DNA from 2 places in the Lysinibacillus sp. NPDC093216 genome. Region 1 is predicted to be linked to the other one. Evidence: riboswitches for the same ligand, from Rfam matches in the RefSeq annotation. Region 1 holds a riboswitch; the other holds the start of a gene.

Region 1 (5,017 bases):
GCCAGTTCCTGGACCAAGAAACCCATCATAAAAACCAATTGTAAATAACAACAGCATGAATAAAACTAAGTGTGTAAACTTTAAATTTTTGACTGAAGCTACTGAACCCCAATCTTTTTTAAAGATGGTATAGACTGCAACAGCAGCAAGCATTATGAGCATGAGTGGTTTTAGTAATTCAGGATTGATTAAATGGACAGTCCAAGCCCCAAAAAGTGATCCTATAAAGGCTAGGGGAAAGTATTTGATAACTGACCGAATTTCTAGCTGACCAGAACGATAAAAAGAAATGGTTGATGTCAAAGAACCCATAGTGCCGGCAAGTTTATTGGTTGCTACGGCTGCTGCTGGATTTAAACCAGCAAACATAAGGGCAGGTAAAGCAATTAAGCCTCCACCTCCAACGACCGCATCCACAAAGGCGGCTAAAAATCCAAAAGATATTAATAATATGACTACATTTACATCTAATTCAAATAGCATGTGTGCACCTCTCAATAGTTACTACTGAAATAGTAACTAAATTTCGCGAGGCTGTAAAGACTAATTTTTTCGTTGGCTTATCTTCATAGGCTTATCTTATAATAGAGGTAATGGAGGGATTCGATGGAATTATTAATCGCCCAATTAAAAGAATTGGGATTCACAGAATATGAAGCAAAGGCCTATACTGCACTTGTCCAAAATAGTCATGTTAGTGCCTATCAAGTAAGTAAAAACTCCGGTATCCCTCGTGCAAGAATATACGACATACTTGATGTACTTGTTGAAAAAGGGTTAGTATTGAAAGAAGAAACGGCAGATCAAACGACATACTCTTCCATTCCTGTCGCTGTGTTTTTACAACAAATTCAACAACGTTGGCAGTCAAATTTCACATCGATTAGTGATCAATTAGAAAAATTAGAGGTAAAAGAGCAGGAAGCGGAGCATAAGGTTGTCACATTAAAAGGCAAAGAGGCAATCGTTAATTATTGTCAGTCTTTATTAAAAAAGGCGGAGAAAAAAGTCATATTATCAATGTGGGAAGATATGTATGAAGAATTGCGGGAAGATATACATGAGGTAGCGAAGCATATCCCTGTTCATGGAATTACCTTGTATGTGGAGGACCATTTAGCTTCCGTTGACCAACACCGTATCACTCGCTATACGAGGAATGCGTCTACACCTCATTGGTTTATTTTATCGGTAGATGGCAAGCAAATGATTTATGGTCACTCTCCGTCAAATCAGGAAACGGCTTTTATTACCAATGATCCTGTTCATATCTATTTATTAGAGGATTATATATGGCATGACGTGCTTATTAATCGCCTTTTAAAGCGTGATGATACGGAGCTTGAGGAATGGATTACTAAAGAACGTAAAGCATTTTTCTTAGAATGAAAGTATTGAAAAAGAATCTGCAAGCCGTCATGTACATTACAGAAGGCGAGCAGATTCTTTTTTTCGTTAAATATTAATAAAATACTTTATCAACATTGTATTTAGAGCGGAATGAATTGATCGCGTATGTTTCGTAAATTTCACGTTCCATTGGATCTTCCACTTCATACACTTCAATTTTGAAAATTTCATTACGGTGATTTTTCATCGGTGACACATTGTCCTCGAAATGCTTTTTAATACGTTGACGAATTTTACGTGCTTTACCGACAAATAATAGTTCGTTCTCTTCATTGTAGAATAAGAAAATACCACCGTTTTCACGTGTGATTTTATGGAAATCAATAAAACCATGGTACGGTGTGATTGGTACATCACCTGGCTTTAAATCTTGTTCGCGTTGGCGAATTACTAAATCTGGTTTTGGAAATTCAATTTTAATCAAACTATTCACGTTCCTCTCTGTTACTAAAGGTATATGTTAACATAATTACAGCTTGTTTACCATAAAATATGTAGACATAGTTTCAAGATTAGTGTTAAACAAATTACATAATGACATGCATGGTTAATAACAAAATATTCTATGTATTATTGATATTCTTAATTGTTCATGTTACAATTCTTTTTAATTAAATAATCTCATCATGAGAAATTGAGGGATTGTTTTAGAAACCCAGTCGTACCAAGGGTTTGAAGTGCATGATAAGATGTTGAGTAGATTAAAGTTTATTTGTTATTAATAATACACTTCTTATTGTCTATTAATTTAGATGAGGAGAGGTGTATTTTTTTATGCTGTTAAAGTTTGCTTATGATGATTTTATTGCAGACAGAAAATTCAACAATACGACTCAAGCAAATATCAATAGTTACAAATACATGATTAAGCCGTTCATCGACAAATATAATTGATAGGATTATCTAAAAAAGAGAATATATGTTTAATTTTGAAACTTATTCCTGAATTTTACGTATAACAATTAGAGGGGGGATATAACTTGGCTAATAAACAAAAAAATCCAATTCCATTTTTGAAAAAGACTTGGGTGTCTTCTATTGGTGTATTTTTATTGTCACAGATAATCTTTATTACGTGTGAAGCAACAGGATGGATACCTAATTATAGAGATATTGGCGGAACGTTTATTGGAAGAATTACGGAAACTTCAATTTTCAAAGAGTGGTTTACTTTTTATGAAACACCAAATTTCAATTTACTTACTATCTTTTTTGGCATCTTTCTTGTGTTTGGAATAATAGAGGCGATAAAAAGTGTTTTTTCACCAAGGTCTACATAAGTAAAGACTATAGCAAAAGTATCACTAGGGTGTAAAGATAAATAACTAAACTATAATTTCCCTAAAAACATAATGACATGCATGATTAATAACAAAATATTCTATGTATTATTGATATTCTTAATTGTTCATGTTACAATTCTTTTTAATTAAATAATCTTATCATGAGAAGTTGAGGGATTTGGCCCGATGACGCTTCAGCAACCTCTAACGAGAGTTAGAAAGGTGCTAATTCCAGCAAAGGATTTGTCCTTTGAGAGATAAGAGTGAACGTGGAAAAATCCTTCTCATTCTATCTCATATGGAATGAGGGGGATTTTTTAATTTCATCGTTTGACATATTGAACTTTGCGCAGGGCCCGTGCATTGATTAATTGATTTTAACAGAGAGAAATAACAGAGAGGGGAATGCAAGATGCCAATTAATATTCCGAAAAACTTACCAGCTGGAGAACATTTACGTGAGGAAAAAATCTTCGTAATGGAAGAGGACAGAGCGAAAACTCAACAAATTCGTCCGTTAAATATATTAATTTTAAACTTAATGCCAGAAAAAGAAAAAACAGAACTGCAATTACTTCGTTTATTGGGGAATACACCATTACAAGTGAATATTACATTTTTAAATACAGCTACGCATGAATCAAAAAATGTTAGTAAATCACATTTACAGTTATTTTACACGACTTTCAATCAAATTCGTCATCGCCGCTATGATGGCATGATTATTACGGGTGCACCAGTAGAAAAAATGGAATTTGAAGAAGTGAACTACTGGCAGGAAATTTCTGAAATTATGGATTGGTCCAAGACAAACGTAACATCGGTTTTACATATATGTTGGGGTGCACAGGCAGCGTTATATCATCATTACGGTATTGGTAAAATTGGGCTGCCTGCTAAATGCTCAGGTGTATATTCGCATGTTATTACGGATTTAACAGTGGACTTAGTACGTGGCTTTAGTGATTCATTTACTGCACCACATTCACGTTATACATCCGTATCAATTGATGAAGTACTTAGCCATCCCGATTTACGATTACTATCTTATTCTGAAGATGCTGGTGTTTTCATTGTGCAATCTAAGGATAATAAAAACATTATGATTACTGGTCATCTTGAATATGATGCAACAACTTTAGCTGATGAGTATAGTCGTGATGTTGCGAAAGGATTAGATATTGATGTACCAGTAAATTATTTCCCACATGATAATCCTGCAAATGAACCGATTAATACTTGGCGCGCCCATACACATTTATTATTCTCGAATTGGTTGAACTACTATGTTTACCAAGAAACACCATACGAATGGGATTTTGTCGATCAGATTGAATATCATATTTAAAACCGCTCAATTACAATAAAGAAAAATGATGACTTTGATATTTCAGGGTCATCATTTTTTCACGCCATTATGCTGTTAATTTTCTGATGAATTTTTATTTCTATCACTGCTTGGAGTATTGCCGGTATCGCTATCATTCTGTGTAGTATTGTTGCTACTATCACTCTGCGAAGGATTTTCGCTGTTACTTGCACTTTGAGTAGAATTATCGTTATTACTACTACTTTCATTTTGAGTAGTATTACCGGCATTGCTACTACTTTCATTTTGAGCACAATTATCAGTATTACTATTACTTTTTTGTGTAGCTTTTCCGCCATTGTTACTTGCACTTTGAGTAGAATTATCGTTATTATTACTACATTCATTTTGAGTAGTATTACCGGCATTGCTACTACTATCACTTTGAGTAGAATTATCGTTATTACTAATACTTGTACTTTGAGTAGCATTTCCGTCATTGTTGCTACTTTCGTTTTGAGTAGAATTATCGTTATTACTACTACTTTCATTTTGAGTAGTATTACCGGCATTATTGCTACTTTCACTTTGTGTAGCATTTCCACCATTACTGCTACTTCCACTTTGAGAAGAATTCCCGCCATTGTTGCTACTATTACCCTGAGTAGAGTTTTCGTCATTACTATTACTTTCACTCTGTAAAGAGTTTCCGCCATTGTTGCTACTATCATTTTGAGTAGAATTACCGTTATTACTACTACTTTCACCTTGAGTAGCATTTCCGCCATTACTGCTACTATCACTCTGAGTAGAATTACCGTTATTACTACTACTTTCACCTTGTGTATCATTTCCAGCATTGCTACTGCTATCACTCTGTGAAGAATTATCGTTATTAGTATTACCTGCACCTTGAGTAGCATTACCGTTATTACTACCATTTTCATTCTGTGTACTACAATTACTTTTTGTATTATTACCGTTGATTTTGCGAATCTTCGCGACAAGTAGTAAA
Region 2 (5,017 bases), on a different contig from region 1:
GATTATTTAGACCTATATCTTATTCATTGGCCAGGTAAAAATAAATTTGCAGAAGCTTGGAGAGCACTCGAAGATTTATACGATCAAGGGAAAATTAAAGCTATTGGCGTATGTAATTTCCATGTGTCACATTTACAAGCCCTTCTGAAAACAGCTCGTATCACACCAGTTATTAACCAAGTGGAATTACATCCACGATTACAACAAACTGAGGTACGTTCATTCTGCGAAGAGCACAATATACAAATGGAAGCTTGGGCACCATTAATGCAAGGTGGACTTCTTGAAAATGAAACTATTTCAAAAATAGCTGAAAAATACGGGAAATCAAACCCTCAAGTTATCTTGCGCTGGGATATTCAAAATGGTATCGTCACAATTCCAAAATCTGTGCGCAAAGAACGTATGATTCAAAACGCTGATATTTTTGATTTCTCACTAACTGATGAAGAGATGACTATCATTAACGCCATGAATCTAGATCAACGTGTTGGACCAAACCCAGATGAGTTTGATTTTGTCATGTAAACGATAGCTATGTAAACGTGAAAGAGACTGTCTTATTTTCTTAGTATAGAAAACTTTTTAGACAGTCTCTTTCCAATCTATTTAAGATGTATGCTTTATTGCGATATCTTCATCCCGTTGCATTAACAGAACATCTTCACCTTTTTCTTGTAGCACTTCGATATGTTTTTCACCCCAAGTGCAAAGGATGTTCAGCACAGGGTCCATCTCTTGACCATAAGGTGTTAATGAATATTCAACTTTTGGCGGTACTTGATTGAAAACCTTACGATTAATTAATCCAGACTGCTCCAATTCACGCAACTGGCTTGTTAGCATTTTTTGCGAAATGCCTGGAATCAATCGGCGAAATTCATTCGTACGAATCTGACCATGGTGGTTAAGATGACAAAGAATAATAGGTTTCCATTTGCCTCCAATGACTTCAAGAGTGGCTTCAACACCGATATTATAAACTTTTTTCATTGTAAACCCCCTGTAATATTCAAAAGTAACTAAAAGTACCCTATATAACTTTTAGGCATGTATGAATATTACTATATACTATACAAAAAATCAAAGGAGATATTAATAGAATGAAAAATACAAAAGTGCCGAATGCTAAACTAACATTACTCGCACTTGCGATCAGTGCTTTTGGTATTGGCTCTACAGAATTTATAAGCGTCGGACTTCTACCATTAATTACAGAAGATTTCGGTATAACGTTAAGTACTGCGGGTTTAACCGTATCCATATATGCACTAGGTGTAACTATTGGTGCACCGCTTTTAACAGCCTTAACATCGCGCCTTAGTCGTAAAAATGTATTGCTGCTCGTCATGGTGCTTTTTATTATCGGGAATTTACTTGCAGCTCTAGCACCCTCATTCTCATTACTACTTGCCGGCCGTGTTATTTCAGCATTAGCACATGGCGTGTTTATGTCTATTGCCTCTGTAATCGCTGCAGATGTTGTGGCACCTAATAAACGAGCAAGTGCAATAGCTTTTATGTTCACAGGGTTAACATTAGCAACTGTCACAGGCGTCCCGCTAGGAACTTTTATTGGACAAGTAACTGACTGGCGAATGTCATTCATTTTCATTGTTTTAATTGGTATTATCGGGTTAATTAGTAATACTCTGCTTGTGCCGAGTCAGTTATCGAAAGGTAAACCAATATCTATTCGAGATATCGGGAAAGTATTAGGGAACATACAAATGCTATTAATTCTCTTTATTACAGCAATCGGATACGGCGGCGTGTTTGTAGTATACACATATGTTTCCCCTATATTAGAGCAATATATGGGCTACTCACCTCAAGCAATTGTCATTATCTTAGTTGTATTCGGTATCTGTGTTGCTATCGGTAATACACTGGGTGGTCATTTTGCTAATAATAATCCATTACGTTCTATCTTTATTATCTTTATCGGCTTAGCATTAGCACTACTCGGCATCAACTTCTTTTTAGAATCATCAATCGTTGGATTAATAATGGTCTTTATGATGGGGCTATTTATGTTTATGAATGTACCGGGATTACAGCTTTATGCCGTTCAGCTTTCAGAAAAATATATACCATCAGCTATTTCAATGGCTTCAGCATTAAATATTTCAGCCTTTAACATTGGTATTTTTCTAGGATCATACATTGGAGGAATCATCGTTCGCCACCAATCATTAGCTCATACACCTATATACGGATTCGGCATGGTGATGCTTGCCGCAGCTACTACATTTCTATGGTTACTCTTTGATAGAAACAAACTTTGAAGATTTATCGGAACAATTTCAGTTTTTATCAACGGGTGACTCCTTGGGCAGACGAGACCCTGGAGTGAAGCGGTTCATCGGATGCCCCCAGGAAACACCGAAAGCCTTTGTTGTACATAATATATGGTATCAGCATAGGATAGGAGGAATTTAGTTGTATTACAATCCTTATCCGTATTTTGTCTATCCTAATTATTATCCAACATGGGCATGGGCAATGGCCAATCAACCAACTACTCAACAACCTTTTAGACAGCTAGCAATGCCAACAAACCCAACGAATAGAAGTCCATTTCCACCCGTCAATACAAATAGATTGAAGACTTCTGCGAAACGGATCAAAGCTATTATGAAGCAAGCACAGATACTTACGGATAAAATTGATGAATCCGAGCCATTTGCACATGATCTTATGAACGCAGCACAGCAATCAAATAAAACAGAAGTTGAAAAATTAATCACGTCAACAGGCATTACTTTAAAATTCGAAACGAACTATACACCAGATGGATTTCGAATAACATTTACTGATCAAGGCTGTTGTAAGCTAACATTAATTTTGAATTGGTGAAGAGTTGGCCCTTTGAAGAGGGCCACTTTTTTTGCCTTTAGCATCTTTATGAATTTTAACCTTGTATCCCTATTGAACTTGTAAACTATAAATAAATATGCTAAAGTGTTTGTAATCTTTATTTCTGAAAATTCTTATATTGTTTTTTCTTATCAAGAGAGACGGAGGGATTGGCCCTATGAAGTCTCAGCAACCAGCCTATAGGTATGGTGCTAATTCCAATTGGCGAAATTTAGCCTTGAAGATGAGAAGACTTACTTTAGTTGCTTTGCACAAGAGTCCTCTTTCTACAAGGAGGGCTCTTTTTTATTGTTACATCCAAAAATAATTAAAAGAAAGCAGGAAGATATTATGGCAAACGAACTTTTACAAGCAATTCAACTATTGAAATCGAAAGAATGGGTGGATTTAACACATACATTTGGTCCTAATTCGCCCCACTTCTTTATGTTTGATGATGCAAAATTTGAAACATTATTTTCCCATGATGATGGCTTCTTTGCGCAGCAATTCACTTTCCCTGGGCAATACGGAACACATATCGATCCACCTATCCATTTTGTGCGAGATACACGCTATTTAGAGGAATTGGAGCTAAAAGAACTAGTGCTACCACTAATCGTTATTGATAAATCAAAAGAAGCCGAAGTAAATAACGACTTCACGTTAAGTGTTCAAGATATTCTTGACTTTGAAGCTGAAAATGGGGAAATTGAAACAGGTACCTTTGTTGCGTTGCGTACCGATTGGAGTAAACGTTGGCCAGATAAAGAATCTTTCAGCAACAAAGACGCTGATGGCAATAATCATATTCCTGGCTGGGGATTAGAAGCGTTACAATTTTTATTCGGCGAACGAAAAGTAAGTGCTATTGGCCACGAAACCTTTGATACGGATTCAGCAACAGATTTTCGTAAAAATGGTAAGCTAGATGGCGAATATTTTGTGCTTGAGCAAGATACTTACCAAATTGAGCTCATGACAAATTTGGATAAGCTCCCTCCAAAAGGTGCTGCTATTTTCAATATTGTACCAAAGCCTGAGAAAGCCTCTGGATTCCCTGTGCGTTCATTTGCAATATTGCCTTAAAAGATAAAAAGGTCTGATTCACAACCTGAGTAGGTATTGAATCAGACCTTTTTTACTTTGGCGAATTCCTTTTTTTGAAAATAAAATAAACGATTAACATTAGTATTAGGAACAATACTATAAGATAAATACTGTAGCGGGATAAATATACCCCAACATAACGCCAGTTCTCCCCAAGTACCTTTCCTAAGGTAATAAAAGTAAATGTCCAAATAACTGCTCCCGTATAGGCAAAGAAAGCAAATTTTTTATAAGGATAATTATTGATAGCCGCAATATATGCTGTAAGATGACGCACACCAGGAATAAAATATCCTATTAATAATAATCCCGGCCCTATTTTTGCAAATAATTTTCTAGTAAAGTCAATTTTCTGTTCAGTAATGTGGATTTTTGGACCGTATTTTTGCAATAACGGTAGCCCAAATCTATAGCCTATATAGTAGCTCAGAGTAATTCCCCCTGCCGCACCTACCATAGCGCTGATTAAAGCTGGAATATGTGCGAGGGTTTCTTTATATACGCTATATCCTACATATGTTAAAAATATCTCATCGGGAAGTGGCAGCCCAACAATCCCGCCAACTAGGATAAGAATGATGCCAAAATACCCGTAATGTTCTATTAGAGATTGCACGTGATGCGCCATAAATCCTTCCCACCTAAAGCATAATGAATTTCTTTTTACAGATAGCTTTATAATAACTCAAAGCAAACAATATTATGAGTATTATGACTTTAATACAATTTTCTCCAGGATTTATTATCACTGCCTGTAGATTGTATAGATGGAAAAATTATTTCTTTTTAAAAACTTTCTCCAATGTTGTATAGTGGTCGATTCATGCTATAAATCTCATTTCTCGGCTACTACTCTATTAAATTATTTGTAGCTCCCGAAGAGCATAATCAATACCATCCTCAGTTGATTTCTTCGTTACATAATTAGCGACATTTTTTAATGCTTCACTACCATTGCCCATTGCAATACCAAAGCCAACCTGCTCCAGCATGTCAATATCATTATCTCCATCACCAAAAGCAAGTGCTTCCCCAGGACTCAAGTCGA

The links. A riboswitch is a leader RNA that binds a small molecule or an ion and turns the genes downstream of it on or off. The one in region 1 is predicted to bind S-adenosylmethionine.
Region 2: it holds a riboswitch for S-adenosylmethionine, as region 1 does, so the genes downstream of both, ACQKOG_RS05700 (cyclase family protein) here and metA (homoserine O-acetyltransferase MetA) in region 1, are expected to answer to the same signal.

What each region holds. Positions count from the first base shown of each region.
Region 1 is NZ_JBNNVB010000021.1:71,706-76,722, reverse strand. It holds gene ACQKOG_RS19805 (TSUP family transporter) at 1-483, opposite strand, end outside; gene ACQKOG_RS19800 (TrmB family transcriptional regulator) at 607-1,389, shown strand; gene ACQKOG_RS19795 (nucleotide excision repair endonuclease) at 1,463-1,834, opposite strand; gene ACQKOG_RS19790 (YfzA family protein) at 2,391-2,690, shown strand; SAM riboswitch class I at 2,847-2,957, shown strand; gene metA (homoserine O-acetyltransferase MetA) at 3,106-4,041, shown strand; gene ACQKOG_RS19780 (endospore germination permease) at 4,117-5,017, opposite strand, start outside.
Region 2 is NZ_JBNNVB010000003.1:202,620-207,636, forward strand. It holds gene ACQKOG_RS05680 (aldo/keto reductase) at 1-528, shown strand, start outside; gene ACQKOG_RS05685 (winged helix-turn-helix transcriptional regulator) at 610-993, opposite strand; gene ACQKOG_RS05690 (MFS transporter) at 1,104-2,288, shown strand; gene ACQKOG_RS05695 (hypothetical protein) at 2,443-2,859, shown strand; SAM riboswitch class I at 3,006-3,110, shown strand; gene ACQKOG_RS05700 (cyclase family protein) at 3,211-3,948, shown strand; gene ACQKOG_RS05705 (DedA family protein) at 4,001-4,597, opposite strand; gene ACQKOG_RS05710 (Cof-type HAD-IIB family hydrolase) at 4,827-5,017, opposite strand, start outside.